Regions from separate parts of the Streptosporangium sp. NPDC000509 genome, predicted to be linked through region 3. Evidence: riboswitches for the same ligand, from Rfam matches in the RefSeq annotation. Region 3 holds a riboswitch; each other region holds the start of a gene.
What was found. A riboswitch is a leader RNA that binds a small molecule or an ion and turns the genes downstream of it on or off. The one in region 3 is predicted to bind cobalamin.
Positions count from the first base shown of each region.

Region 1: linked by a shared signal. The riboswitch ahead of ACFY3D_RS18280 (ribonucleoside-diphosphate reductase subunit alpha) and the one ahead of metE (5-methyltetrahydropteroyltriglutamate--homocysteine S-methyltransferase) in region 3 are both predicted to bind cobalamin.
Region 2: linked by a shared signal. The riboswitch ahead of cobN (cobaltochelatase subunit CobN) and the one ahead of metE (5-methyltetrahydropteroyltriglutamate--homocysteine S-methyltransferase) in region 3 are both predicted to bind cobalamin.
Region 4: linked by a shared signal. The riboswitch ahead of ACFY3D_RS25740 (CbtB domain-containing protein) and the one ahead of metE (5-methyltetrahydropteroyltriglutamate--homocysteine S-methyltransferase) in region 3 are both predicted to bind cobalamin.

Region 1 covers NZ_JBIAYX010000009.1:178,507-185,657, forward strand. Annotated here, with positions in the region: gene ACFY3D_RS18260 (N-acetylmuramoyl-L-alanine amidase) at 1-490, opposite strand, end outside; gene ACFY3D_RS18265 (hypothetical protein) at 644-919, shown strand; gene glmS (glutamine--fructose-6-phosphate transaminase (isomerizing)) at 973-2,793, shown strand; gene ACFY3D_RS18275 (tripartite tricarboxylate transporter substrate-binding protein) at 2,887-3,912, shown strand; cobalamin riboswitch at 3,917-4,118, shown strand; gene ACFY3D_RS18280 (ribonucleoside-diphosphate reductase subunit alpha) at 4,231-6,609, shown strand; gene ACFY3D_RS18285 (ribonucleotide-diphosphate reductase subunit beta) at 6,672-7,151, shown strand, end outside.
Region 2 covers NZ_JBIAYX010000021.1:115,319-122,469, forward strand. Annotated here, with positions in the region: gene cobN (cobaltochelatase subunit CobN) at 1-2,384, opposite strand, end outside; cobalamin riboswitch at 2,630-2,825, opposite strand; gene ACFY3D_RS32515 (precorrin-3B synthase) at 2,847-4,496, shown strand; gene ACFY3D_RS32520 (precorrin-8X methylmutase) at 4,493-5,119, shown strand; gene ACFY3D_RS32525 (precorrin-2 C(20)-methyltransferase) at 5,140-6,669, shown strand; gene ACFY3D_RS32530 (cobalt-precorrin-6A reductase) at 6,735-7,151, opposite strand, start outside.
Region 3 covers NZ_JBIAYX010000035.1:64-7,214, forward strand. Annotated here, with positions in the region: partial or broken gene ACFY3D_RS38700 (ketopantoate reductase) at 1-423, shown strand, start outside; gene ACFY3D_RS38705 (hypothetical protein) at 702-1,514, shown strand; cobalamin riboswitch at 1,564-1,777, shown strand; gene metE (5-methyltetrahydropteroyltriglutamate--homocysteine S-methyltransferase) at 1,895-4,129, shown strand; gene ACFY3D_RS38715 (hemerythrin domain-containing protein) at 4,226-5,023, opposite strand; gene ACFY3D_RS38720 (superoxide dismutase) at 5,280-5,882, opposite strand; gene ACFY3D_RS38725 (ABC transporter substrate-binding protein) at 6,103-7,151, shown strand, end outside.
Region 4 covers NZ_JBIAYX010000014.1:210,110-217,260, forward strand. Annotated here, with positions in the region: gene dop (depupylase/deamidase Dop) at 1-1,474, shown strand, start outside; cobalamin riboswitch at 1,594-1,724, shown strand; gene ACFY3D_RS25740 (CbtB domain-containing protein) at 1,759-1,953, shown strand; gene ACFY3D_RS25745 (CbtA family protein) at 1,961-2,701, shown strand; gene ACFY3D_RS25750 (histidine phosphatase family protein) at 2,698-3,261, shown strand; gene ACFY3D_RS25755 (VWA domain-containing protein) at 3,325-5,433, shown strand; gene cobO (cob(I)yrinic acid a,c-diamide adenosyltransferase) at 5,527-6,129, shown strand; gene ACFY3D_RS25765 (cobyrinate a,c-diamide synthase) at 6,123-7,151, shown strand, end outside.

The sequences.
Region 1 (7,151 bases), on a different contig from region 3:
CCTCGCGCAGCCGATCGGGGGACAGGCCGGTCAGCTCGGAGGCCCGCCGCAGGGTGTCTCGCGGCCGGTCCTTCGCGACGGAAGGAACGGCGATCGCGCGAGGCCGGGTCTCGTCGCCGCGTGGGTCCTCCCCGGCGCCGTGGGGCCGTCCGGGTGCGGCCCGGCCGTCGACCAGGTGCATCGGGCCGTACCCCGCGGCGACGCTGGGCCGCCCGCCGTGGCCCTCCCAGCGGGATTCCAGGTAGGAGACCGCGAGCAGCACACTCTCCGGCACCCCGTACGTCCGTGCGGCCTCGGTGAATGCGGCCTGCCTGCCGGACCGCGCCCTCGTTCCCGTCGTCGTCGTGCCGGGCGGTGTGGCGGTCCCGGAGAGGGCCGGGGACGTCCGGGGGTGCGCCGACCGGTCCCCGGGACGTGCCGCCTGCGCGGGGGCGACCGAGGCGAGGACGGCGAGAGCGGTGACGACGGTGATCCCTGGCAGGCGGCGCATGGAGGTTCCTCCCCCTCTGATGACTACCTAGAGTTATAAGGGATTACCGACTGTCGTGCATTGCGGTGGGGTTGTGATGTCGAAGAGATTCTCTGCCCGAAATCGGGCAGGAAACTTGGTGTGTTCTCTCTCGGATGCGTATGGTCCTGATCTGTGTCCACGGCACGGAATCCGCATGAGGATCTGATCACCCACCTGACCCGGACGAGCGCGCTCGGTCCCGGCGAGGCGGCGCGGGTCGTCGCGGACGTGCTGGCCTACTTCTCCGAGCCCGTCGACGAGTTCGTCCGGCGGCGCCACACGGAGCTCAGGGCCAGGGGATTGGTCAACGACGAGATCTTCCCCAGGGTGGCCGCCGAGCTGGCGGTACGCCGTGTCGCGGCACCCGGGCTCTCCCTGCGACAGCTTCGCCGGATCGTCTACGGGTAGCAGACGACGGCACCTCGATCGTTTACCGATGTTCATGGATAAGGAGCGGTTACATGTGCGGAATCGTGGCCTATGTAGGGCCTAAGGACGCGGCGCCCATCCTGCTGGAGGGCCTGCAGCGTCTTGAGTACCGGGGTTACGACTCGGCCGGTGTGGTGGTCTCCAACAAGGGCCTCAAGATGCGCAAGGTGAAGGGCCGGGTGGCCGACCTGGCGGCGGTCGTGCCCGCGCGGTTCAAGGGCGGCCTGGGCATCGGTCACACCCGCTGGGCCACCCACGGCGCGCCCAGCGACGTCAACGCCCATCCGCACCTGTCCACCGACGAGCGCATCGCCGTCGTGCACAACGGCATCATCGAGAACGCCGACGAGCTGCGCGCCAAGCTGGAGGCCGACGGTGCGATCTTCCTGTCGGAGACCGACACCGAGGTGCTGTCGCACCTGATCGCCCGTACGGTCAAGGAGGCCGACTCGCTGGAGGAGGCCGTGCGGACCGCGCTCAAGCGGGTCGTCGGCACGTACGGGATCGCGGTGATCGACTCCGAGCGTCCCGGCGAGGTGGTCGTGGCGCGCAACGGCAGCCCCATCGTGCTGGGCATCGGCGAGAAGGAGATGTTCGCCGCCTCCGACGTGGCCGCGCTGGTCCGCTACACGCGCCAGGTGGTGCACCTGGAGGACGGCGAGATCGCCGTGCTGCGGGCCGACGGGTTCAACACCTTCGCCAGCGACGCGCGGGAGACGGCGAAGGAGACGCTGACCGTCGACTGGGAGGCCGGGCACTACGACACCGGCGGCTACGAGCACTACCTGCTCAAGGAGATCTCCGAGCAGCCCGACACGGTGGCCAGGACGCTGCGCGGGCGGCTGGACGACCGCTTCCACATCGCCCACCTGGGCGGTCTCAACATGGACGCGCGGGAGAGCCGCTCGTTCCGCCGAGTGAAGATCATCGGCTGCGGTTCCGCGTACTACTCGGGCCAGATCGGCGCGCAGCTCATCGAGGAACTGGCGCGCATCCCCGCCGACGCGGAGCCGGCGAGCGAGTTCCGCTACCGCAACCCGGTGGTGGAGGCCGACACCCTCTACGTGGCGATCAGCCAGTCCGGCGAGACCTACGACACCCTCGCCGCCGTGCAGGAGCTCAAGCGCAAGGGCGGCCGGGTGCTCGGCATCGTCAACACGGTGGGCAGCGCGATCGCCCGCGAGTGCGACGGCGGCGTCTACCTGCACGCGGGCCCCGAGGTCTCGGTGGCGAGCACCAAGGCGTTCACCTCGACCGCCGTGGCCTTCGCGCTGCTCGCGCTGCACCTGGGCCGGGTGCGCGACCTGTCTCCCGCCGACGGCCGCAGGATCTGCGACGGCCTGCGCAGGCTGCCGGACCAGATCAAGGAGATCCTGGCGCTGGAGCCGCAGATCAAGGAGCTGGCGGGCAAGTACGCCGAGTCGCCGAGCATGATGTTCGTGGGCCGGGTGAGGGGCTATCCGGTGGCCCGCGAGGGCGCGCAGAAGCTCAAGGAGATCTCGTACGTGCACGCCGAGGCCTATCCGGCGAGCGAGCTGAAGCACGGGCCGTTGGCGCTGATCGGCCCGGACATGCCGACGGTGGCGATCGTTCCCGACGACGAGCTGCTGGACAAGAACCTCACCACGCTGGGTGAGATCCGCGCCCGGGGCGGCCGGGTGCTCATGGTGGGCCACCGCGACGCCGACCCCAAGCTCGCCGACGACTGCGTCGTGGTGCCCAAGAACGAGACCGAGCTGGACCCGATCCTGCTCTCGATCCCGCTGCAGCTCTTCGCCTACCACGCGGCGGTGGCCCTGGGCCGCGACGTCGACAAGCCCAGGAACCTGGCCAAGAGCGTCACGGTGGAGTGAGCCCCGCGCCCTTTCCCTCCCCCCCCGTCTCGTCACAGATGGTGATGGAGTACTAACCTTTGGTATAGGGGGTTCTTGGGGGAAGGGGCGCTTATGCGCCGTAGGGGGTTTTTCGCGCTGGCGGCGGGGGTGCTGCTCGCCGCGGGGTGCGGCGCGAACGACGCCGGCTCGGTGGTGAAGCGCCTGCTCGTCCTCGAACCGACCATCGACGGCCACGGCTGGGACAGGATCGCGGGCAGGCTGGCGACCGTCGCGGTCCAGGCGGGACTGGCGCGTACCGCGATGGCCGTCGAGCGGGGCGGCGCCCTGGGCTCCGCCCCTCGCGACGCGTTCGGCGCCTTCGGTGCCTTCGGCGGCCCCTTCGCGCGAGAGGGCAGGCTGCTCGTCACCGCGATGCCGATGGTGGCGGCCGCGGAGATCGCCAACACCGTCGCCGTGGTGAACGCCGCCACCCCCATCGCCCGCCTGGTCGGCGACTGGGCGGTCCTGGTCGTCCCCGCCGACTCCCGCCTGCTGACCTTCGAGGACTTCGCCGCGGGGTTGCGCCGGAACCCGGCGGGGCTCGCGGTCGGCGGCCGGTCGGAAGGGGGCTCCGAGCACGTGCTCTACGGCATGATCGGCAAGTGCCTCGGGGTGGACACCCGGCTGCTGGAGTATGCCGGATACCTCACCCCCGAGGACGCCGTGGAGGCGCTCCAGGTGGGCCAGGTGGCGGCCCTGCTGGGATCGGCGCGTGCCCTGCGCTCCGAGATCGCCGCGGGCCGTATGCGGCCCCTGGCGGTCTCCTCCGGCGACCGGATCGACGGGATCGACGCGCCGACGCTCAGGGAGGTCGACGTCCGGCTGGAGTACAGCGACTGGTGCGGCCTGCTGGGGCCCAAGGACATGAGCCCGGAGGACAGGGACGCCGCGATCGCCCTGTGCGACAGGCTCGACGCCGCGCCACGCTGGCGCTCCCTGTGCGCGGCCCACGGCTGGAGCCGGGTCTACCTCAGCGGCGACGACTTTCGCCAGTGGCTCGCCACCGAGACGGCCCGCGCCCGCGGTGTGCTTCACGAGCTCGGACTGCTGAAGTCCTCCGACACAACTTGTTGGGGTAGTTGCGTCAGGCGCCCCTAGATGTAGGATCCTGCTCGTTGCTGGTTCGCCCCGCGGGGGGCGAGGCAAGAGGGAACCCGGTGAGATTCCGGGACTGCCCCGCAGCGGTGAACGGGAACGAAAGCCGTCATTGAGCACTGGGTGATCCATACCTGGGAAGCGACGGCCGGTAGGCATGCGCGTTGCGCCCGTGAGTCCGAAGACCTGCCGGTGACGTGAATGTCCAGGGCCTCGTGGGAGGGCCCGCGGAACGAGGCGATCCGGCGTGCCCGGGATCGCTCGCGGACGCGTGCCATCCGGCGGAGCCTGGGGCGAGTCCGATCGAGCGAGGGGCACCAGGTGACACAGGCATTGGCGGAGACCGCGACGGGGAGCACGGCGGCGACCGCGACGGGCGACAGCGGCGTCGAAGGCGCGGTGGTGGCCGCGACGGGCCATGGCGGCACGGGAAACACCGGGAACGCGCAGAGCGCCGCGGTGGCCGCGACGGGCGACGACGGCGCCGGGAGCGTCGGGAGCGCCACGGACGCCCGCAGGCTGGCCATCGACGAGGCCGCCGCCCGGGTGATCACCGATCCCGAGAACTCCAGGGTCGCCGCCGCGATGCTGGCCGAGCTGATCGCCGACGAGGCCGCCGAGCACGGCGTCCGCGCCTTCTCCGAGTCCGTCACCGCGACCCACGAGGCGGGGCTGGTCGCCGACGGGCTCGCGAGGTTCGTGTCCGCCCACGCCGCGGTCCTGGACGCGCTGGTCGATCCGGAGGCGGACGCCAGGTTCGAGTACTTCGGGCTGCGCACCGTCTACGACCGCTACCTGCTGCGCCACCCGAGGACCCGCAAGGTCCTTGAGCGCCCGCAGCACTTCTTCCTGCGGGTGGCCTGCGGCCTGGCCGAGACCGTCGAGGAGGCCGCCGAGCTGTACGCGCTCATGGCCACCCTGTCCTACCTGCCCAGTTCGCCCACGCTGTTCAACTCGGGCTCGCGCAGGCCCCAGCTCTCCTCGTGCTTCCTGCTCGACTCGCCCCGCGACGAGCTGGAGTCCATCTACGAGCGCTACGGGCAGGTCGCGCGGCTGTCGAAGTACGCGGGGGGCATCGGGATCGCCTGGACCAGGGTCCGCTCGCGGGGCTCGCTGATCCGGGGCACCAACGGACACTCCAACGGCATCGTGCCCTGGCTGCGCACGCTCGACGCCAGCGTCGCCGCGGTGAACCAGGGAGGCCGCCGCAAGGGCGCGGCCTGCGTCTACCTGGAGCCCTGGCACGCCGACGTCGAGGAGTTCCTGGAACTGCGCGACAACACCGGCGAGGAGGCCCGTCGCACGCACAACCTGAACCTGGCCAACTGGATCCCCGACGAGTTCATGCGCCGGGTCGAGGCCGACGGCCTCTGGTCGCTGTTCGACCCCAAGGAGGTCCCGCACCTCACCGACCTGTACGGCGCCGCGTTCGACGACGCCTACCGGGCCGCCGAGGCCGAGGGCCGCTTCACCCGGCGGATTCCCGCCCGCACCCTGTACGGGCGGATGATGCGCACGCTCGCCCAGACCGGCAACGGCTGGATGACCTTCAAGGACGCGGCGAACCGTACCTCCAACCAGACGGCGAGGCCCGAGAACGTCATCCACCTGTCGAACCTCTGCACCGAGATCCTGGAGGTCACCGGCGACGCCGAGACCGCCGTCTGCAACCTCGGCTCGATCAACCTCGCCGCCCACCTGTCAGGGGACATCGAGGACGGGATCGACTGGGCGCGGCTGCGCGCGACGGTCCGTACCGCGGTGCGGTTCCTCGACCGGACCATCGACCTGGGTTTCTATCCGACTCCCGAGGCGGAGGCGGCCAACCGGCGGTGGCGTCCGATCGGGCTCGGCCTGATGGGCCTGGCCGACGTGCTGTTCGCGCTGCGGCTGCCGTTCGACTCGCCGCGCGCGCTGGAGCTGTCCACCCGGATCTCCGAGGAGATCGCGCTCGCCGCCTACCGGACCTCCTCGGACCTGGCCGTCGAGCGTGGCCGCCATTCCTCGTACGAGGAGACCAGGGCCGCCGCCGGGGTGCTGCACCCCGACCACTACGGGGCCGCGACGTCGGCCGCGTGGACGGAGCTCAGGGGGCGGATCGCGGAGACCGGCCTGCGCAACTCGCTGATGATCGCGATCGCGCCGACGGCCACGATCGCCTCCATCGCCGGCTGCTACGAGTGCATCGAGCCGCAGGTCTCCAACGTCTTCAAGCGCGAGACCCTCTCGGGGGAGTTCCTCCAGGTCAACCGCTATCTCGTCCGTGACCTCCAGGCCCGCGGCCTGTGGACGGCGCCGATCCGCGACGCGATCAAGCGCGCCGACGGCTCGGTCCAGGACATCCCCGAGATCCCCGCCGACCTGCGGCTGCTCTACCGGACCGCCTGGGAGCTGCCGCAGAAGGCGCTGATCGACCTGGCCGCCGCGCGCACCCCGTACATCGACCAGTCGCAGTCGCTGAACCTCTTCATGGCCACGCCGACCATCGGCAAGCTCTCCTCGATGTACGCCTACGCGTGGAAGTCGGGCCTGAAGACCACCTACTACCTGCGCTCGCGCCCGGCCACCCGGATCGCGCAGGCCACCGTGGCGGCCCCGGCGGAACGGGCCGCGGCCGAGCCCGGGGCGGTGTCCGAAGTCGTGTCCGAGGCCGTCGCCTGCTCCCTGGAGAACCCCGAGTACTGCGACGCCTGCCAGTAGCCGTCCGGTCCGTCGACACCCCTCAGCAGTCCTCAGCAGCCTTCAGAAAGGCGATTCTTCCGATGTTGCTCGACCCCGGCATGGATCTCACCCTGCGGCCGATGCGCTACCCGGAGTTCTACGAGCGCTACCGGGCCGCGATCCGCAACACCTGGACGGTCGAGGAGGTGGACCTCACCTCCGACCTGGCGGACCTGGCGAGGATGACGCCCGAGGAGCGTCACCTGATCAACCGTCTCGTGGCCTTCTTCGCCACCGGCGACTCGATCGTGGCCAACAACCTCGTCCTCAACCTCTACCAGCACCTCAACGCCCCCGAGGCGCGCCTGTATCTCAGCAGGCAGCTGTTCGAGGAGGCGGTGCACGTCCAGTTCTACCTCACCCTGCTGGACACCTACCTGCCCGATCCCGACGAGCGGGTCAAGGCGTTCGCCGCGGTCGAGCACATCCCCTCGATCCGCGACAAGGCGGAGTTCTGCTTCCGCTGGATCGACTCGCTCGGCGGGCTGACCCGGCTGGAGACGAGGGAGGACCGGCGGGCG
Region 2 (7,151 bases), on a different contig from region 3:
GCGGCGAACCGCAGGATCCGCTCCACCTCCCCCAGGTTCGCACCGCGTACGTCGGCCGCGGCGGGCACCCCGGATCCGCCGCCCCGGCCGGTCACTCCGGCCGGGCCCGCCGAGGCGCCGGCGTCGTCGCGGCCGGTGTCGTCGGCCCGGCCCAGGACCTCGGCGGTCACCTCCCCTGCCGCGGCCGGGTCCCAGCCGCGGTGTTCCATCGCCTCGACCAGGGCTCGGGCCAGGGTCTCGGCGTCGTCGACACCGATCCGTCCCGCGCTGCCGTCCTCGGCCAGGCCCAGTGCCTCGCGCAACCCGACGAGCGCCTCGCCACCCGCCCACATCTGCCGGGCGCGGAGCATGGCCAGGACCAGGTCGACGCGCGGCCCCCCTTCGGGGGCGGCTCCCAGCACGTGCAGGCCGTCGCGGATCTGAACGTCCTTGACCTCGCACAGCCAGCCGTCGATGTGCAGCAGGAAGTCGTCGAACTCGGCGTCGTGGGGACGGTCGGCGACCCCGAGGTCGTGGTCGAGCCTGGCGGCCTGGATGAGCGTCCAGATCTGGGCGCGGATCGCGGGCAGCTTGGCCGGGTCCATCGCCGCGATGGAGGCGTGCTCGTCGAGGAGCTGCTCCAGCCTGGCCATGTCCCCGTAACTGTCGGCGCGGGCCATCGGCGGGACGAGGTGGTCGACCAGGGTGGCGTGGGCGCGGCGCTTGGCCTGGGTGCCCTCGCCCGGGTCGTTCACCAGGAACGGGTAGACGAGCGGCAGGTCGCCGAGCGCGGCGTCCGGGCCGCAGGAGGCCGACAGGCCCGCCGACTTGCCGGGCAGCCACTCCAGGTTGCCGTGCTTGCCCACGTGGACCACGGCGTGCGCGCCGAAGCCGTCGGCCAGCCAGCGGTAGGCGGCCAGGTAGTGGTGGCTGGGCGGCAGGTCGGGATCGTGGTAGATCGCGATGGGATTCTCGCCGAAGCCGCGCGGCGGCTGCACCATGACCACCACGTTGCCGGAACGCAGCGCGGCCAGCACGATCTCGCCCTCGGGATCGTGTGAGCGGTCCACGAACAGCTCGCCGGGCGCCGGGCCCCAGTGCTCCTCCATCCGGGCGCGCAGGTCCGCGGGGAGGGTGGCGTACCACTCGGCGTACCGGCTCGCCGCGATGCGCACCGGGTTTCCCGCGAGCTGTTCCTCGGTGAGCCAGTCCTGGTCCTGCCCGCCCGCGGCGATCAGCGCGTGAATGAGCGCGTCGCCGTCCTGCCCGCTCACCCCGGGCAGCTCGTCCTCGGCGCCGATGTCGTAACCGCGCTCGCGGAGCGCGGCCAGCAGCCGTACCAGGCTGGCCGGGGTGTCCAGGCCGACGGCGTTGCCGATGCGCGCGTGCTTGGTGGGATAGGCCGACAGCATCAGCACCAGCCGCCGCTCGGCGGGCGGGATGTGCCGCAGCGCGGCGTGGCGCACCGCGATGCCCGCCACCCGCGAGGCCCGCTCGGGGTCGGCCACGTAGACGGTGAGCCCGTCCTCGTCGATCTCCTTGAAGGAGAACGGCACCGTGATGATCCGTCCGTCGAACTCGGGGATCGCGACCTGGGTGGCGGCGTCCAGCGGGGACAGGCCGTCGTCGTTCTCCTCCCAGGAGGCCCGGCTGCTCGTCAGGCACAACCCCTGCAGGATCGGCACGTCCAGCTCGGCGAGCGCGCCGACGTCCCATGCCTCGTCGTCCCCGCCCGCCGACGCGGTCGCCGGGCGGGTGCCGCCCGCGGCGAGCACGGTCACCACCAGGGCGTCCACCGTGCGCAGGACCTCCAGCAGGCCGGGTTCCGCGGTGCGCAGCGAGGCGCAGTACACCGGCAGCGCCCGCGCGCCCGCGTCCTCGATCGCCGAGCAGAGCACTTCGACGAAGGCGGTGTTCCCCGCCACGTGGTGGGCCCGGTAGTAGAGCACCCCGACGACGGGTCCGTCCTGGCCGCGCGTCTCGCGCGCGAGCGTTCCCCAGGTGGGGGTGGGCTCGGGCGCGGCGAACCCGTGGCCGGTGAGCAGCAGCGTGTCGGACAGGAAGTGATGCAGCTCGGTCAGGTTGGCCGGGCCGCCGTGGGCGAGGTAGGCGTGCGCCTCGGCGCAGACCCCGCCGGGCACGGTGGACAGCTCCATCAGCTCGGCGTCCGGCGCCTGCTCGCCGCCGAGGACGACGACGGGCCGGGGTCCGGCGAGCAGCGCGTCCAGCCCCTCCTCCCAGGCGCGGCGCCCGCCGAGCAGGCGGACCACGACCAGGTCGGCGCCCTCCAGCAGCGGTGGGAGGTCGGCGGCGGTGAGTCTGGCGGGGTTGCCGAGCCGGTAGTCCGCGCCGCTCGCGCGGGCGCTCAGCAGGTCGGTGTCGGAGGTCGAGAGCAGCAGGATCACGCGCCACACTCCAGCAGAGGAGTGGCGGTACGGCCCGCGGGAGCCGCGATGCGGCGGGAGAGCGGCGACGTCGCGGTGTGACGCGGGAACGGCGGTGTGACACCGTGATGCGGCGACCGCGATGCCGCGTCGTAATGGGAAGACCACGATGCCGCGTCGTAGCGGGGGAACGGCGATGTCGCGGTGTGACGGGGGAACGGCGAAAAGCGCACGGAGCTTCCTCCCTCGGGGTCCTCGCCCCGGGTCGTCGTCGGCCACGACGGCTGGAGTCTCCTGGCTCCCGGATCGGTGCTCACCCCGGCCTTCCCGTCCTTCGTCGGACAGTGGCCCGGGTGGGGTTCGCTCCCCGGTTACAGTGGCGGGACCGCGCCGGATTCACACCGGCTTCCTCCCTTGCCGTCGCCATCGATGACACTACGGCAGTCCGGGTCATTGCAAGAAACTGGCATTAACATCCTCTGAGTGTCCATTGCCGACTTTTCCGGACGATCGCGGCTCGACGCGTGCCCCGGGGCCCTCCAGGTCCACCCCGCCGCGGACGGCGGCCTGGCCCGCGTCCGCGTACCCGGAGGTCGTCTCACCCCCTCCCAGCTGCGAGAACTCGCCGACGCCGCCACGGCGTACGGCAACGGCGTCATCGAGCTCACCTCCCGGGCGAACGTCCAGGTGCGCGGTCTCGGGCCGGAGAATCCCGGAAGCGGTCCGGAAAACGGATTCGCCGCGCGGATGGCGAGAGCGGGCCTGCTGCCCTCGGCGACACACGAGCGCATCCGCAACATCCTCGCCTCCCCGCTGACCGGAGTGGACGGACCGGCCGAACCAAACGACCCCGGCAGACCGGCTGGATCGGCCGAACCAAACAAATTCGGCAGACCAAACAAACCAACCGGACCCGCCCAACCAGGCGGAATCGACGAGCCAAGCAGGCCGAGCGGACCGAGCGGCGGGGATGCTCCGAACGGCACGAAAACGAACGGCTGTGGGATCGCCGACATCACCCCTCTGGTCGGCGAGCTGGATCGACGGCTGTGTGCTCGCCCGGCCCTCGCCACCCTGCCGGGACGGTTCATGTTCGCCCTCGACGACGGACGGGGAGACGTGGCCGGCCTGGGCGCGGACGCCACGATCCTGCCCACGGCACCGGACGAGGCCGCGTTGCTCCTCGCCGGAACCGACACCGGCCTGCGCGTACCGCTCGACGAAGCCGTGACCGTCCTGCTCGCCGCCGCCGAGGCGTTCCTCGACGAACTGGCCACCCGGGACGTCACCGCCTGGCGGATCGCCGAACTTCCCGACGGGCCCTCCCGGATCGCCACCCGGGTGCGAACCGCTCTCGGACTCCCCGACACGCCCCCCTTCGAACCGGTGAGACCGCACGTCGTGACCTCCGGGCCGGTCGGCGTCATCGAGAGCACGGACCGGCGAGGGAACCGAACCGGCGTCACCGGAGAGACAGGTCCCGGAAAGGCCGCAGGCCACGGAGACAGGGACACGGACGGTCCAGGAAACGAGGGCACGCGGGTGGCGCTCGGGGTGGCGATCCCCCTGGGGCGGCTGACCTCCGCGCAGGCACTGCTGCTCGCCGACGCCGCCTCGGGCGGGGAGATCCGGCTCACGCCATGGCGCGGTGTGGTCCTGCCCGGCCTGGACCGCGCCGAGGTCACGGGCACGGCCGCCCGTCTGGAGGCCGCCGGGCTGGTCGTCGACCCCGCCTCCCCCTGGATCGGTGTGACGGCCTGCACCGGCCGCCCCGGCTGCGCCAAATCCCTCGCCGACGTCCAGGCCGACGCCGCCACCGCCATCGGCATGGCCCCGCCGTCCGCAACCTCGCCACCCGGGAGTGAGCCGCCGTCCAAGGGCGAACCGTCCACGACCTCACCGGCCGGGAGCGAACTCGGCATGGCCCCGCCGTCCACGATGGGGCCGGGCACCGATACGCTCCCCGTGCACTGGGCGGGCTGCGCCAGGCGCTGCGGCCGCCCGAGGGGACGGGTCGCGGACGTGATCGCCACCGGTGACGGTTACCGCCTGGAACTGGACGGCACCGCCCTGACCTGCTCCGGCATCGAGGAGACCGCGGCCGCGGTGGCGGCCGCCAGAGGGGAAATGTGATCGACTACGTCCGCGACGGCGCGGAGATCTACCGCCGCTCCTTCGCCACCATCCGCACGGAAGCCGACCTGGACGGCCTGCCCGCAGACGTCGCCCGGGTCGCGGTCCGTATGATCCACGCCTGCGGGATGGTCGACCTGGTGAGCGACCTGCGCTGGTCGCCCGGTGTCGTGGCCTCGGCGCGCGAGGCGCTCCAGGCGGGCGCCCCGGTGCTCTGCGACGCCACGATGGTCGCCTCGGGGGTGACCCGGCGCCGCCTTCCCGCGGGCAACGAGGTGATCTGCACCCTCGGCGACCCCCGCGTGCCGGAGCTCGCCGCGCGGCTGGGCACCACCCGCAGCGCCGCGGCACTGGAACTGTGGCGCGACAGGCTCCAGGGCTCGGTGGTCGCGATCGGCAACGCGCCGACCGCGCTGTTCCGGCTGCTGGAGATGGTCGAGGAGGGCGCGGGCCGCCCGGCCGCCGTACTCGGCGTCCCGGTCGGCTTCATCGGCGCCGCCGAGTCCAAACAGGCCCTCGCCGAGCACCCGGCGAGGCTGGAACACCTCGTCGTGAACGGACGCCGGGGCGGAAGCGCGATGACCGCCGCCGCGGTCAACGCGATCGCGAGCGAGGAGGAGTGAGCGACGACGTGAGCACACGCGTGACCGGACGGCTGTGGGGCGTGGGACTCGGCCCCGGCGACCCCGAGCTGGTGACCGTCAAGGCCGCCCGCCTGATCGGCGAGGCGGACGTGATCGCCTTCCACAGTGCCCGCCACGGCCGCAGCATCGCCCGCTCGGTGGCCGCTCCCTACCTGCGGCAGGGGCAGGTCGAGGAGGCGCTCATCTACCCGCTCACCACCGAGACCACCGACCACCCCGGCGGCTACCAGGGGGCGATCGACGACTTCTACGCCGCCTGCGCGGTGCGGCTGGCCGCCCATCTGGACGCCGGGCGCGACGTGGTGGTGCTGTGCGAGGGCGACCCGCTCTTCTACGGCTCGTACATGCACATGCACAAGCGTCTGTCGCACCGCTACGTCACCGAGGTCGTGCCGGGCGTGACGTCGGTGAGCGGCGCCTCGGCGGTCCTGGGCCGCCCGCTGGTCGAGCGGGACGAGGTCCTGACCGTGCTGCCGGGGACGCTCCCCGCCGAGGTGCTCGCCGAGCGCCTGGCGGCCACCGACTCGGCCGCGGTGCTGAAACTCGGCCGTACCTTCACCAAGGTCCGCGACGCGCTGGCCGAGGCCGGGCGTCTCGACGAGGCCTGGTACGTCGAGCGCGCCACCACCGGGCAGCAGCGCCTGGCGCCTTTGGCCGAGGTCGACCCCGGCAGCGTCCCGTACTTCTCGCTGGCGCTGATCCCCAGCCCTGTCAACAGCCCCGTCAACGCGTCGAGCCCCGCGCCCGCCGCCGTAGCCGAGACCCCGGGCGAGGCGAGGGCGCGCGGCGAGGTGGTCGTGGTGGGACTCGGCCCCGCCGGGCGTCCGTGGCTGACCCCGCAGGCGCAGGAGGCGCTCGCCGAGGTCGACGAACTCGTCGGGTACGGCCCCTACCTGGACCGCGTCCCGCCCAACCCGCGCCAGCGCCGCCACCCCACCGACAACCGGGTGGAGGCCGAGAGGGCCGCGCACGCGCTGGAACTGGCCGCGGCCGGGTCGAGGGTGGCCGTGGTCTCCTCGGGCGACCCCGGGGTGTTCGCGATGGCCAGCGCGGTGCTGGAGGTGGCGTGCGAGCCGAGGTTCGCGGACGTGCCGGTACGGGTGCTGCCCGGCCTGACCGCGGCGCACGCGGTGGCGAGCAGGGCCGGTGCGCCCCTCGGCCACGACTACTGCGTGCTGTCGCTGTCGGACCTGCTCAAACCCTGGGAGGTGGTCGCCGAGCGGATCAGCGCCGCGGCGAAGGCCGACCTCGTCCTGGCCCTCTACAACCCGGCCTCGAAGAGCCGTACCTGGCAGGTGGCCGCCGCGCGGGACCTGCTGCTCGAGCACCGCGCGCCGCAGACCCCCGTGGTCGTCGGCCGCGACGTCGGCGGGGCCGACGAGCACATGACCGTCACCACCCTCGGCGACCTGGATCCCGGAGCGATCGACATGCGCTGCCTGCTGCTGGTGGGCTCGTCCACCACGCGGGTGGTCGAGCGAGCCGACGGCGAACGGGTGGTGTTCACCCCTCGCCGCTACCCCGCCTGACCCGGACGTGACGGCTCCTCCTCAGTCGTCGAGGAGCCGTCACGCGGTGAGGGCGAGTCCGGCCTTCACCGCTCGCCGGCGTGCCGGGCCCGACGCCCCGAACCGGCACCCGCACCCCCACCGGGACCGCTCACACTCTCCAGCCAGGCGAGCGCCGCCTCGACGGTCCCCACCGAGACCACCCCCTCGGGCAGCGGCGGACGGCGTACGATCACGACCGGCACCCCGAGCTCACGGGCGGCGAACAGCTTCGCGGTGGTCATCTCACCACCGCTGTCCTTGGTGACCAACACCTCCACCCGGTGCTCGCGCATCAGGGCCAGCTCGCCGTCCACCGTGAACGGCCCCCGGCTCAGCAGCACCTCCAGACGTCGCGGCACCACCGGCCCCGGCCGGTCCACCGAACGGGCCAGGAACCACTGCCCGTCGAGACCCGCGAAGACCGGCAGGCTGCGACGTCCCGTGGTCAGGAACACCCGCTC
Region 3 (7,151 bases):
GAGCGGCCTGACTTCCGCGGCTGGCTGTGGATTCACTTCGTGTTCGACGCGGGCCTGCACTCACAAGGCCTGAGACTGGGCTCGTTGTCCAAGCTGATAGGGGCGACGGACGACCTGCGCGAGGCGCTGCTGGCCATCCGCGAGCTTCTGCCGCTCCTCCAGGCGCGCGGTGTCGACCTGCGACGTCACCGGGGCGGTGCGCTGCTGTTGCGTGCGCCCACCTGGCTGACGGCCCCCGTGCTCGCCTGGCTGACCGCTCATGTCGCGCTCGCGCGCGTGAATTTCGCGGCGCACTCCGATCCCGACGCCGAGGAGCCGCGTGAGGTCTGCCGGGACACCCTGGCCGAAGCACGACGGTTGGGCATCTCGGTACCGCGACTGGAAGCGGCGGAACCGCACTTCGCCCGCGAGATGACGGACTGAGTGAACGGCCACCCATAACAGCGGAGTACGGGCAACCGGCCGCGCTTCACTTCGGCCGACAACCGGGGCGACCAGGACACGGGCCGGCATCGGCACCACGCCGACTCCGCAACGGCGAGAGCCCGGTCACAACCGTCCTCCGCCCGCGTAACGGCGCCGGACCGTGCCTTCCGGAGTGCGCCAGGAGACCCAAGTTATTTGACGAACGGACTTCGCCGTACCGAGAGCGCCTGGATGAACCCTTCAGGGCGGCGGAGCGTCCCTTAGGTGTGAAGAAATTGCTTTTGACCATTGCGGTGCTTGCGTCGTTGTGCGCCTGCGGCCAGTCCGGTGCCGGTCCGGCACTCACAGTGGCCGGAAGCGAGACGATCGTGTTGCCGCGGGCCGATCAGCCCAAAGCGCATCGGCCCACCCTGGAGCGGCTCAAGCGAGAGGCGGCGTCGTCGGGTCGGCCTTTGGAAGAGGTCGTCAAGCGGTACGCGACCCAGGTGGCTGCTACCTCGTCGCCCAAGCCGACGGACTTCGAGGGTTACGACCCCGCGGTGACCGACCCGGGCGTGACGATCGACGGCATTCCCTACGCCGAGCTGGTCGACCTTGGGACCGTCGCCAGATCGGAGGGCATCTCCTACGAGGAGGCCATCGACCGCTTCGGCTCACAGTCGTCCAACAGTCAGGTGATCGACAAACTTAATACGGAGTTTCCCGACGAGATCTCCGGCGTCAGGTACGTCGACGACCAGCGAGGGCTGCGCGTCGGCTTCAAGGGGCCCATCCCGACTCGCGCGATCGAGCTGGCCAGGACCCTCCCCGTGGAGGTCACCCTGATCGGCGGCAAGGGATTCTCGGCCGCGGAGCTCCGGCGGGCCCAGGACACGGTCGTCTCCTGGCTCCAATCCCGTCCTGAGGTGGCCACGATGACGACGCACCCAGATGACGAGACCGGCCACGTCAAGGTCACAGTTCAGCCGAAGATGATGCCGGACGATGCGGAGGAGTTCAAGCGTGGGCTTCAGCTCCCGCAAGTGGACAATCCGCACATCACCATCGAGGTCACGCTCTCCGCCGAATCGGTCGCCGTTCGCCCGTAGTGAGCCACCGATGCGCACACGACTGGGCCCGAACGGTGGCCGGGCCGTTAGGATCTCGGGTGTGGATGGTTCGCCCGTCTCCTTCGGGGGGCGGGCGTCGTAAGAGGGAACCCGGTGTGAATCCGGGACTGCCCCGCAGCGGTAAGCAGGAACGACCGCCGTCACAAGCACTGGGCGCGTGCCTGGGAAGCGACGGCCAGTAGGTCATGCCTCAGGCATGGTGCCCGCGAGTCCGAAGACCTGCCTCCGCCCGCGTGCCGCTCGGCGCGCGGTGGTCCGCGGCCTCGTGGGAGGGCCTGGGACGCGCTCGCCGGGGCCTGCTCCGCGTTGCGTTTCTCTCTCCCGCCTGGCCGCATACTGGCGAGACGAGGGAAGTTGCCATGAGGACGACCGTTTTGGGCTACCCGCGCATCGGCGCGCATCGGGAGCTCAAATTCGCCACCGAGGATTTCTGGGCCGGCACGATCGGCGCCGACGAGCTGGAGGCGACCGCCGCGTCGCTGCGTGGCTCGGTCTGGACCGAGCTGCGTGACGCGGGCCTTGATGCGATCCCGTCGAACACGTTCTCGTTCTACGACCAGGTGCTCGACACCACGGTCATGATCGACGCCGTGCCCGCGCGTTACCGCGACCTCACCGGGCTCGACCGGTACTTCGCGATGGCGCGAGGCACCGCCGAGCTTCCGCCCCTGGAGATGACCAAGTGGTTCGACACCAACTACCACTACATCGTTCCCACGCTGGCGTTGGACACCCGGTTCCAGCTGGCCGGAGGCTCGGCCGCCAAGCCCGTGGCCGAGTATCTGGAGGCCAGGAATCTGGGGATCGAGACGCGGCCCGTGCTCGTCGGCCCGCTCACCTATCTCCTGCTGGCCAAGGCCGCGCCGAACTCGCCTGAGGGATTCACCCCGCTCGACCTGTTGGACTCCCTGGTGGAGACCTACGCCGAGCTGCTGGAACGGCTGGCCGGTGCGGGCGCGCGGTGGGTGCAGTTCGACGAGCCGATCCTGGCCCGCGACCTCGGGGCCCGGGAGATCGACGCGCTCGGGCGGGCCTACCGGCGGCTTGGCGGCCTGTCCAGCCGTCCGAAGATCCTGCTCGCCACGTATTTCGGCGCCGTCGGTGCGCAGGCGCTACGGATGGTCGCCTCCACCGAGGTCGAGGCGATCGGGCTCGACTTCGTCGCCGGACCCGGCAACCTGGAGGCGGTGGCCTCGGCCGGCGGGCTGGCCCGCAAGACCTTGGTCGCCGGCGTGGTCGACGGCAGGAACGTGTGGCGCGCCGACCCCGCGCGGGTGAAGTCGACGTACGCGGTGCTGCTCGGGTTCGCCGACACGGTGGAGCTGAGCAGTTCCTGTTCACTGCTGCACGTTCCGGTCGACCTCGACAGTGAGACGGCGCTGGACCCGGCGGTCCGGGCGCGGCTGGCGTTCGCCCGGCAGAAGGTCGCCGAGCTGGTCGGTCTCGCCGCCGATCTACGCTCCGAGAACCCGTCGGCCGTGAAACCCCCCGCCGTACCGGCCGATCCCGACGTCCGGGCCCGGCTGGAGGCTCTTGGTGACGCGCGGCGAGCCGATCGGGCGGTCCGGTTCGCGGCGCAGCGGGCCAAACTGGGATTGCCCGAGCTGGCCACGACGACGATCGGCTCGTTCCCGCAGACCGCGGAGATCCGCAAGGCCCGCGCGGACCGCAAGGCGGGACGGATCGACGAGAACGCCTACGTCGAGGCGATGCGCGCCGAGATCGCCCGCGTGATCATGCTTCAGGAGGAGCTCGGCCTGGATGTGCTCGTCCACGGCGAGCCCGAGCGCAACGACATGGTCCAGTACTTCGCCGAGCGACTCGACGGCTACGCCGCCACCGACCACGGCTGGGTCCAGTCGTACGGTTCCCGCTGCGTGCGCCCGCCGATCCTGCACGGCGACGTCTCCCGCCCCGAGCCGATGACGGTGGAGTGGGCCTCCTACGCCCAGTCGCTCACGTCCAGGCCGGTCAAGGGCATGCTCACCGGGCCGGTGACGATGCTGGCCTGGTCGTTCGTCCGCGACGACCAGGCTTTGACACACACCGCACGCCAGGTCGCCCTGGCGCTACGTGACGAGATCACGGATCTGGAGGCCGCCGGGATCGGGATCATCCAGGTGGACGAGCCGGCGCTGCGCGAGCTCCTGCCGCTCCGCAAGGACGAGCAGGAGGTCTATCTGGCCTGGGCGGTCGGGGCGTTCCGGCTGGCCACCTCCGGCGCCGCCGACTCCACCCAGATTCACACCCACATGTGCTACTCGGAGTTCGGCGAGATCATCAGCCCGATCGCCGACCTGGACGCCGACGTCACCAGCGTCGAGGCCGCCCGCTCCCATATGGAGCTGTTGCCCTACCTGACCGAGGTCGGCTACGCCAACGGCATCGGCCCCGGCGTCTACGACATTCACTCACCGCGCGTCCCGACCGCCGAGGAGATCGAGGACAACCTGCGCAACGCCCTCCAGGCCGTTTCGGCCGACCGTCTGTGGGTCAACCCCGACTGCGGGCTGAAGACCCGCGGCTACCCCGAGACGCGAGCAGCCCTGGCCAACATGGTCGCCGCCGCCCGAGCTGTCCGAGCGGATCTCTGATCAGTGCCGCTTCCCGGCCCGAAGCCCTGCTTCGGGCCGGCGTTCAGGAAGCTTCCTGGCCACACACCGCATGATCGCGTTCAAGTCATCGACAGCTCACCCCCGGGGAGTGAACTGGGCCAGGTCGTAGATGCCGAGGCTCTTCTCGATGTCGGCCACCTGGTTGACGACGCCTGCGAATCCGGCCGTACCGAAACGGCGGTGTTCCTCGTCTTCGAAGATCTCGCCCAACTCGGCGAACTGCTTGGCGGAGACGACTTCGCGCAGGGCGGGGAAGACGACGGTGTCCTCGCGCGCCTCGTGCGGTTCGTACATGCGGATGAAGGCGGCCATGTCGGCGACCAGGGCGCGGCGGGCCCGGGCGGACGGCGTCGCGACGCCGGTCGTGCCGGTGGCGTTCAGGATGCGGCCGGTCACCGTGCGTCCGCGCCGATGTTGCTGGAGCAGCACCGCGACGGTGCCGGTGAGCTTGCCGGCCTTGACCAGCGGCGGGAAGACGTACTTCTCTTCCAGGCGCTCGTGGTACTCCTCGATGAAGGAGCGGATGAGACCCGCCGAGGCGTGCAGCGCCTGGGCCGGTACGGCCTGGCCGCCGTCGATGCGCCGGATCCCGTCCCGGTAGATGAGCAGGATGCGCTTGAGCACGCCGTGCTCGCGCATCAGATCCTCAGGTGGGGTAACGGGTTCGATCTGCTCGGCCGGAGCGGAAGGCGTCGGCGAGGTGGCGTAGGAGACGTTGGTGGTATGCGTCCCGCAAGCCGTCAGCGCTGATCCGAAAACCACCACGACCGGCAGGCCAAGCAACTCGCGCCGGTGCACAGGCGGCCTGTCGGCGCACGTCTGGTCGTCCCGTCCCACCGGCCGCATCCCGAGCCCCCAATTCATCTGCCGCATGCCCGCGCATCACGGGCATGCCCGGGTTCAGGCGATCCGATACGACGAATCGGGTAATGCCTGATCAAGGCCCCGATCAGGGGACGATCTGCCAGGGGCGCATCATCTCGGTGTTCTCGTGGCCCCCATGACGCTCCCAGGAAACCGGGTGATGACGTGGGAGGCGACTATCTGGATGTGCAGGGGGCGGCGCCCGGCCGTCCGGTTGGACCATTCACCAAGGAAGGACGGACGGTCGGGCGCCGCGGTCATGGGGTCAGGCGCCCTTGGCCGCGTCGAAGCGGGCGATGACGTCGTTCCAGTTGATCAGCGACCACAGCTTCTCGACGTAGTCGGGGCGCACGTTGCGGTACTGCAGGTAGTAGGCGTGCTCCCAGGCGTCGAAGACCAGCAGCGGGGTGGTGTTCATGCCGACGTTGCCGTGGTGGTCGTAGACCTGCTCCACCACCAGGCGCCGGCTCAGCGGTTCCCAGGCCAGGATGCCCCAGCCCGATCCCTGCACCGTCGCGGTGGCGGTGGTGAGCTGCTTTTGGAAGGCCTCGAAGGAGCCGAAGTGCTCGGTGATCGCCTCGCCGAGCACTCCGTCGGGGCGGTCGCCTCCGTCGGGGGAGAGGTTCTGCCAGAAGATCGAGTGCAGGACGTGCCCGGACAGGTTGAAGGCGAAGGTCTTCTCCAGCCCGACCAGCCCGCCGAACTCGCTCTTGTCGCGCGCCTCGGCCAGCTTCTCCAGGGTGTCGTTCGCGCCCTTGACGTAGGCGGCGTGGTGCTTGGCGTGGTGCAACTCCAGGATCTCCCCGGTGATCGCGGGCTCCAGCGCCGCGTAGTCGTAGGGCATGTCCGGAAGGGTGTATCGGCCCACAGTGATCTCCTTGTTGCGCCAGACCTTATCGCGATTAGTTCGCAACAACAATAACAATGCAACTACTTATGAGGTGTGCCGTGTGCTCCACCTCGCACGGGAGGCCCCCTCCGGCCATCGCCGGCCTGATGCAGCTTGCTGGCAATTGCAACTTATGTGCAGAATGTGGTGCTTTGATGCACAACGATCGTTTGATCTCGAACCTCCGGAGACTCACCACATGAGCCGCCCGCCCCGCATCACCCCGACCATCTGGCGGCAACGCGCCACCGAAGGCGGTACCCCGATCATGAGAAGACTGCTCGTCCTGGCAGTCGCTCTGACGCTGACCGCCTGCTCACCGGCTCCCGCCACTCAGGGGACCGGCCAGAAGGCCGAACAGGCGGCGCCGCAGGCCGGTTTCCCGGTCACGGTGGAGAACTGCGGGCGCGAGCTCACGTTCGACAAGCCGCCCGCCAAGGTGGTGACCGGCTACCACCCCTCCCTGGAGACCCTGCTCGCGCTCGGTCTGGGCGATCAGGTCGCCGGGCGCACGAACTTCTCCGAGAGCCCGTTCCTGCCGGGGCAGCAGGAGCAGTACGCCAAGATCCCGGAAATCTCCGGCACGATCATGCTGCCGCAAAAAGAGGTCATGCTCTCCCAGGGCGCGGACTTCGTCCTGGACAACGCGATGGCCGGCTTCGACGCCGCCGGCGGTTACGCCACCGTGGAGGAGCTCGACGCGGCCGGCTCTCCGGTGTACATCCTGGGCGGCTGGTGCAGCCCCGAGGAGGTGCTGAAGTTCACCATCGACGACACCTACACCGACCTGCGCAACCTCGGCGCCATCTTCGGTGTCCCCGACCGCGCCGACGCGCTGATCGGCGAACTTCAGGGCAGGCTCGCCGACGTCACCAAGCGCGTCGCCGGCCGCAGCCCGGTCAAGGTGCTGGCCACCGACGGCGGCAAGGGACCGGTCAACGCCTACGGCGGCTCGGGCATCACCCACCAGATGATCACCGCCGCCGGTGGGACGAACGTGCTGGCCGACGTCAAGGGCGACTACACCGAGGTCAGCGCGGAGAAGGTCAGCGCCGCCCAGCCCGAGGCCGTCCTGATCAGCGACTACTCCACCCTGCGCGGCGAGGACATGCCGAGCTCACCGGCCAAGGCCGCCGAGGCCTTCGCCATCGCCAAAAACAGCCCCGCCGCCAAGGAGCAGCGCTACCTCGCGCTTCCGGTGGCGGCCCAGCACCCCGGCTACCGCAACATCCTGGCCATCGCCGACAT
Region 4 (7,151 bases), on a different contig from region 3:
CTCCGTGCCCGGACAGCCGGGGGCCAACGCGATGGTGACCTCCTCTCAGGTCGTGAACGCCTATCTGGCGGCCTCGGCCGCCAGGGCACGGCGCGCGCGATGGGACTTCGAGGAGGAGAACCCGTTGCGGGACGCACGGGGGTTCGACCTCGCGCGGGAGGTGGCGGACCAGAGCCAGCTGACCGACGAGGACCTCGGCCTGGCGAACGTGATTCTCACCAACGGGGCCCGGTTGTACGTGGACCATGCCCATCCCGAATACTCCACACCCGAGTGCACCAATCCTCGGGCGGCGGTGATCTGGGACAAGGCGGGCGAACGGGTGATGCACGACGCGGCGGTTCGCGCCTCGGCGATGCCGGCCAACGCCCCGATCCAGCTCTACAAGAACAACACCGACAACAAGGGCGCCTCCTACGGCTGCCATGAGAACTACCTCATGCGCCGGGCCACCTCGTTCGCCGACATCGTCAGGCACCTGACGCCGTTCTTCGTCTCCCGGCAGGTCGTCACCGGCGCGGGCAAGGTCGGCATCGGTCAGGACTCACGGGGCGAGGGCTTCCAGATCAGCCAGCGGGCCGACTTCTTCGAGGTCGAGGTGGGGCTGGAGACGACGCTCAAGCGGCCGATCATCAACACCCGGGACGAACCCCACGCCGACCCGGAGAAATACCGTCGCCTGCACGTCATCATCGGTGACGCCAACATGTCGGAGATCTCGACCTACCTGAAGCTGGGGTCCACCGCGCTCGTCCTGGCGATGATCGAGGACGGCTACTTCACCCGCGACCTCGCCGTGGACAACCCCGTCCAGGCCCTGCGCGCGGTCTCACACGACCCCACGCTCAAGTACGAGATCTCCATGCGCGACGGCCGCAAGCTGACGGCGGTACAGCTCCAGATGGAATACCTGGAGCTCGCGCGCAAGTATGCCGAGGAGCGCAGCGCCAACGGCCTGGACGAGCCCACCAAGGACATCCTGGAGCGCTGGGAGTCGGTCCTCACCCGTCTGGCGGAGGATCCGATGCAGCTGTCCGGCGAACTCGACTGGGTGGCCAAGCTGGAGCTTCTGGAGGGATACCGGACCCGTGACGGCCTTCCCTGGTCGCATCCGCGTCTGCAGCTCGTCGATCTCCAGTACTCCGACATCCGTCCCGACCGAGGACTCTACAACCGGCTGGTCGCCCGGGGCCGCATGCAGCGCCTGGTCACCGAGGAGGAGGTGCAGAGGGCCATCGAGGTGCCGCCCAACGACACCCGGGCCTACTTCCGAGGCCGCTGCCTGAGCCAGTACAGCGAGTCGGTGGCCGCGGCCTCCTGGGACTCGGTCATCTTCGACATCCCCGGCCGTGAGTCGCTGCAGCGCGTCCCCACCCTTGAGCCGCTGCGCGGCACCAAGGCCCACGTGGGCGAGCTGTTCGACCGCTGCCGTACCGCCGCTGAGCTGGTGACGGCGCTCACCGGCGAGCAGTGACGTCCTGAGCGGGGCCTGAGAAGGGCCTGAGAGGGGGAGGCGGCCCGGCCGGGCCGCCTCCCCCTCTTCGCGCCTACCGGATCCCGTCAAACCGGACACCTGGATTGACGGGGGACGGAGAATCGGGATACGTTCCGGGTGCTTTGTGGCGGTGCGAGGGAAATCCGGTGAAATTCCGGTGCGGTCGCGCCACTGTAATCCGGCCCGCGAGGGCCGGGAGCCAGGTCACACTCGACCGCCACCGACCTACGAAAAGGGACGCGTCAATCCCGGAGGAGGTGGCCGTGAGCCAGATCTCGGCACCGCACACCCAGCCCATCCCATGGCACTCGCTCACCCGCTGGCTGCTCGCCGTACCGGTGCTGCTGCTTCTCGCCTATCTGGTCACCTTCGACCAGGGGGCGATCTCCCAGGCGGGAAACTACCTGCACGAACTCATGCACGACGGGCGTCATCTGCTCGGCGTACCGTGCCACTGAGCCGCAGGTGATCTCCAAACTCATCGTCCGGGGCCTCGTCGCCGGACTGCTCGCAGGGCTGCTCGCGGCCGTCTTCGCCTACACCGTCGGCGAACCACGCATCGACCAGGCCATCGCGCTCGAGGAGGCGGCCGCGGCCGCCTCCGCGGCCGAACCACACGACGACACCGGGACCGCCGCCCACTCCCACGACGAGGAGGAGGCCCTCGTCAGCAGGGACGGGCAGCATTTCGGGCTCTTCCTCGCCCTCGGCCTGTACGGCCTGGCGATCGGGGGACTGTTCTCCCTCGTCTACGCGGCCGTACGCGGCCGGGCGGGACCTCGCTCGGAACCGGTGCTCGCGGTCACGCTCGCCGCCGCCGCGTTCACCTCCGTCGTCCTCATCCCTTTCATGAAATATCCCGCCAACCCACCGGCGGTCGGTGACCCGGAGACGATCGACCAGCGCACTGTGCTCTATTTGGTCGCCGTGGCCATCGGGATCCTCGCCGTCGCCGCAGGCACCGCCGCCCACCGCTACGCCTCGCGGAGTGAACCGTGGGTGCGCTGGCTGTCGGCGGGCGCCGCCTTCCTGGTCCCCGTCGTCGCGGCCTGGATCCTCCTGCCGGAGATCTCGGAGGTGCCCCAGGGCTTCCCCGCCGATCTCCTGTGGGACTTCCGGATCGCCTCGATAGGAACCCAGGCGGTCTTCTGGGCCGGTGTCGGCGCGCTCTTCGCCTTCGCCGCCCGCAGGCGCGGCCCGGTGTGACGACCCCCTCGGGGGTCACCCGCCTGCTCCTGGTCTGCCACGCCTCCACCTCGGCGACGGCGCGGGCCGCGTTCCCCGTCGACGAACCACTCGACGAACGCGGCCTGCGCCGGGCCGAGAGGATGGCGCGGGACTTCGGCCCCGGTCCCGCGGCCTGCCCGGCCGAGCTGCGCTGCGTCCAGACGGCGGCGGCGCTCGGCCTGCGGGCGGAGCACGACCCGCTGCTCGCCGACTGCGACCACGGCCGCTGGAGTGGCATGACGCTCGGCGAGGTCGAGGCCGCGGAGCCCGAGGCGCTCGCCTCCTGGCTCGGCGATCCGGGCGCGGCGCCGCACGGCGGGGAGTCGATCACCGCGCTCCTCGCCAGGGTTTCCGGCTGGCTCGCCGTCCGTACTCCCGGCAGGGCCGTCGCGATCACCCATCCGGCGGTCATCCGTGCCGCGGTCGTTCACGTCCTCGGCGCCCCCGCCCGCTCCTTCTGGCGCGTCGACGTCGCGCCGCTGGCCCGGGTGGCACTCACCGGGCGCGGCGGGCGCTGGCGGCTCAGCCACCTCCCCTGACGGCGCGACCACCCGACGACGTGAACGCGATGAACATCCCGACGATGCGAAGGAGATCCCAAGGTGCGCAACCCCCGCTATCCCTTCACCGCGATCGTGGGGCTGGAGGACCTGAAACTCGCGTTGATCCTCAACGCGGTCTCCCCTCGCGTCGGGGGAGTACTGGTCAGAGGGGAGAAGGGCACCGCCAAGTCCACGATCGTGCGGGCGCTGGCCGCTCTCCTGCCGCCTGTCGAGGTGGTGACCGGTTGCCGGTTCTCCTGCGACCCCGCCGCCCCCGACCCCGGCTGCCCCGACGGGCCACACGAGGCCCCCGCGGAACCGGCGGCCCGGTCCATCAGACCCGCCCGCCTGGTCGAGCTGCCCGTCGGCGCCTCCGAGGACCGCCTCGTCGGCTCCCTCGACATCGAGCGGGCCCTCACCGAGGGCGTGAAATCCTTCGAACCCGGTCTCCTCGCGGGCGCCCACCGGGGTGTCCTGTACGTCGACGAGGTCAACCTTCTCCACGACCACCTGGTGGACCTGCTGCTCGACGCCGCGGCCCTCGGCACCTGCTACGTCGAGCGCGAGGGGGTGTCGGTACGGCACGCCGCCCGGTTCCTGCTGGTCGGGACGATGAATCCCGAGGAGGGGGAGCTGCGCCCGCAACTGCTCGACCGCTTCGGGCTGACCGTTGAGGTAAGGGCCTCGCGGGAGGCGTCCCAGCGGGCGGAGGTGGTCCGGCGCCGCCTGGCCTTCGAGGCCGACCCCGCCGCGTTCGCCGCCGCCTGGTCGGACGAGGAACGGGCGCTGGCCACGCGCATCGCCGAGGCCCGAGCCGGGGTCGCCCAGGTCGTCCTGCCGGAGGCGGCGTTGCTCAAGATCGCCACCGTCTGCGCGGGCTTCGAGGTGGACGGGCTCCGGGCCGACCTGGTCACCGCCGGCGCGGCGATCGCGCACGCCGCCTGGCAGGGCCGCACCTCCGTCACCGCCGACGACGTCCGGGAGGCGGCCAGGCTCGCGCTCCCGCACCGCCGTCGCCGTGACCCCTTCGACGCGCCCGGCCTGGACGAGTCCAGGCTCCAGGATCTCCTGGACAGGATCCCCGACGACCCCGGCCCCGATCCTGACGGCCCCCAGGGGCCGGACGACCCCGGCGGCCTCGATCCCGGCAGAGGCGAGGGAGGCCCGGAACCCGTATCCGGTGGCTCCGAGGCCGGGGACGCCACCTCGGACGACCCGGGCGGCTCTGGAGGGCACGACGGCGGGGACGCCCCCCCGCACGGGGCCGCCGACGCCCGGGACACCCCCGGCGCCGAGGCGTGGGAGGCTCAGGCCGCGAAACCCCGGGAACCGTCGGAGGCGACCGGGGGAGCACCGGCCCGCGAGCAGATCGTCGACGCCGAGCCCGGGAGCGGGAACAGGCTGTTCACCGTCCCGGGCGTCGGCGCCGGAGCTCCCGGGCGCCGGTCACGCGCCAGGACACCCCTGGGCCGTACCACGGGCGCCAGGGTCCCCGAGGGCCGCACCGGCTCCCTCCACCTGCGGGCCACCATCGGCGCCGCCGCCCCGTACCAGGTCGCGCGGGGCAGGAACGGGCCAGGACTGCTGCTGCGCCGAGGCGATCTCAGGGAGGCGGTCCGCGAGGGCCGCGAGGGCAACCTGGTGCTGTTCGTCGTGGACGCGAGCGGTTCGATGGCCGCCAGGCAGCGCATGCGCGCGGTCAAGACAGCGGTGCTCGGCCTGCTCCTCGACGCCTACCAGCGCCGCGACAAGGTCGGGCTCGTCACCTTCCGCGGCGCCCGCGCCGACCTGGTCCTGCCGCCCACCTCCTCCGTCGAGGCCGGCGCGGCCCGGCTGCGCGAGCTTCCCACCGGAGGCCGGACCCCGCTGGCCGCCGGTCTGCTGCGGGCCGCCGAGGTGCTCAGGGTCGAACGCCTGCGCGACCCGTCCAGACGCCCGCTGGTGGTCCTGGTCACCGACGGGCGGACCACCTCGGGAACCGCCGAGGAGTCCCAGCGCGCGGCGGGACTGCTGGCCGGGGTGGCGGGCGTGGTGGTCGACTGCGAGGGCGGGCCCGTACGCCTCGGCCTCGCCGCCTCCCTGGCGGCGAGGATGGGCGCGGAGACCGTACGCCTCGACGAACTCACCGACCTGGCCGGGATGGTCCGGGAGAGGCGCGGCGCCGCGTGACCGCGAAGGTCCGAGGCCGGTGAGTACGGCGAGAAGGCCGTACCAGATGACGGTGCCGGATGACAGTGACACGACAGTGAGGGGAGGGCGACGATGCCGCAGGGCAGACCCGTCAGCGTGCCCGAGGACGGCCTGACCACCAGACAGCGCCGCACCCGGCCGCTGCTGATCGTCCACACGGGACCGGGCAAGGGCAAGTCCACCGCGGCCTTCGGTCTGGCCCTGCGCGCCTGGAACCAGGGCTGGCCGATCGGGGTCTTCCAGTTCGTCAAGTCCGCCAAGTGGCGCATCGGAGAGGAGCGGGCGCTGCGGGTGCTCGGCGACTCCGGTGAGGGCGGGCCGGTCTCCTGGCACAAGATGGGCGAGGGCTGGTCCTGGATCCAGCGTCCCGGCAGCGAGGAGGACCACGCCGCCGACGCCCGCGAGGGCTGGGAGCAGATCAGACGCGACCTCGCCGCCGAGACGTTCCGCCTGTACGTGCTGGATGAGTTCACGTACCCGATGAAGTGGGGCTGGATCGACGTCGAGGAGGTGGTCGAGACCCTGCGCGGACGGCCAGGAAACCAGCACGTCGTCGTCACCGGCCGCGACGCCGACCCCCGGCTGCTCGCCGCCGCCGACCTCGTCACGGAGATGGGTAAGATCAAACACCCCATGGACGCGGGGCAGAAGGGGCAGAAGGGCATCGAATGGTAGCCCGGATCGTGATCGCGGCCCCCGCCTCAGGAGCGGGTAAGACGACCGTGGCGACCGGCCTGATGGCGGCCCTCGCCCGCCGGGGCATGGCGGTGTCCCCGCACAAGGTGGGGCCCGACTACATCGACCCCGGCTACCACGCCATGGCCACCGGCCGCCCCGGACGCAACCTCGACCCGTTCCTGACGGGGGAGGACCTCGTCGCCCCCCTCTTCCTGCACGGCGCGGCCGGGGCGGACATCGCGGTCGTCGAGGGCGTGATGGGCCTGTACGACGGCGCGGGCTCCACCGAGTTCGCCTCCACCGCGCACGTCGCCAGGCTGCTCGGGGCCCCGGTGGTCCTGGTCGTGGACGCCGCCAGGCAGAGCCGCTCCGTCGCGGCGCTGGTGCACGGGTTCGCCTCCTACGACACCCGGATCAGGCTCGGCGGAGTGATCCTCAACCGGGTCGGCTCCGAGCGGCACGAGGCCGTCTGCCGCGAGGCGCTCGCCGAGAGCGGCGTCCCGGTGCTCGGGGCGATCCGTCGCAGCGACGCCGTCACCGCCCCCTCCAGGCACCTGGGCCTGGTTCCCGTCGCCGAGCGCCGACCCCAGGCCGCCGGTGCCCTGGACGCCGTCGCGGACCTGGTCGCCGCCTCCTGCGACCTGGAGGAACTCCTGCGACTCGCCCGCAGCGCGCCGCCGCTGCCCGCCGTCCCGTGGACTCCCGGACCGCCCGCCGCTCCCGTCACGAGGATCGCGGTCGCCGGAGGGCGGGCCTTCACCTTCGGCTACACCGAGCAGGCCGAGCTGCTGGCGGCGGCGGGAGCCGAGATCGTCCCCTTCGACCCGCTCGTCGACGAGGCCCTCCCGGAGGGGACTCGCGGGATCGTGATCGGAGGCGGTTTCCCCGAGGTCCACGCGGCCGAGCTGTCGGCCAACGAGCCGCTGCGCGATCAGGTCGCCGCGTTCGAGGGGCCGATCTCGGCCGAGTGCGCGGGCCTGCTGTATCTCTCCAGGAGGCTGGACGGCAGGCCGATGTGC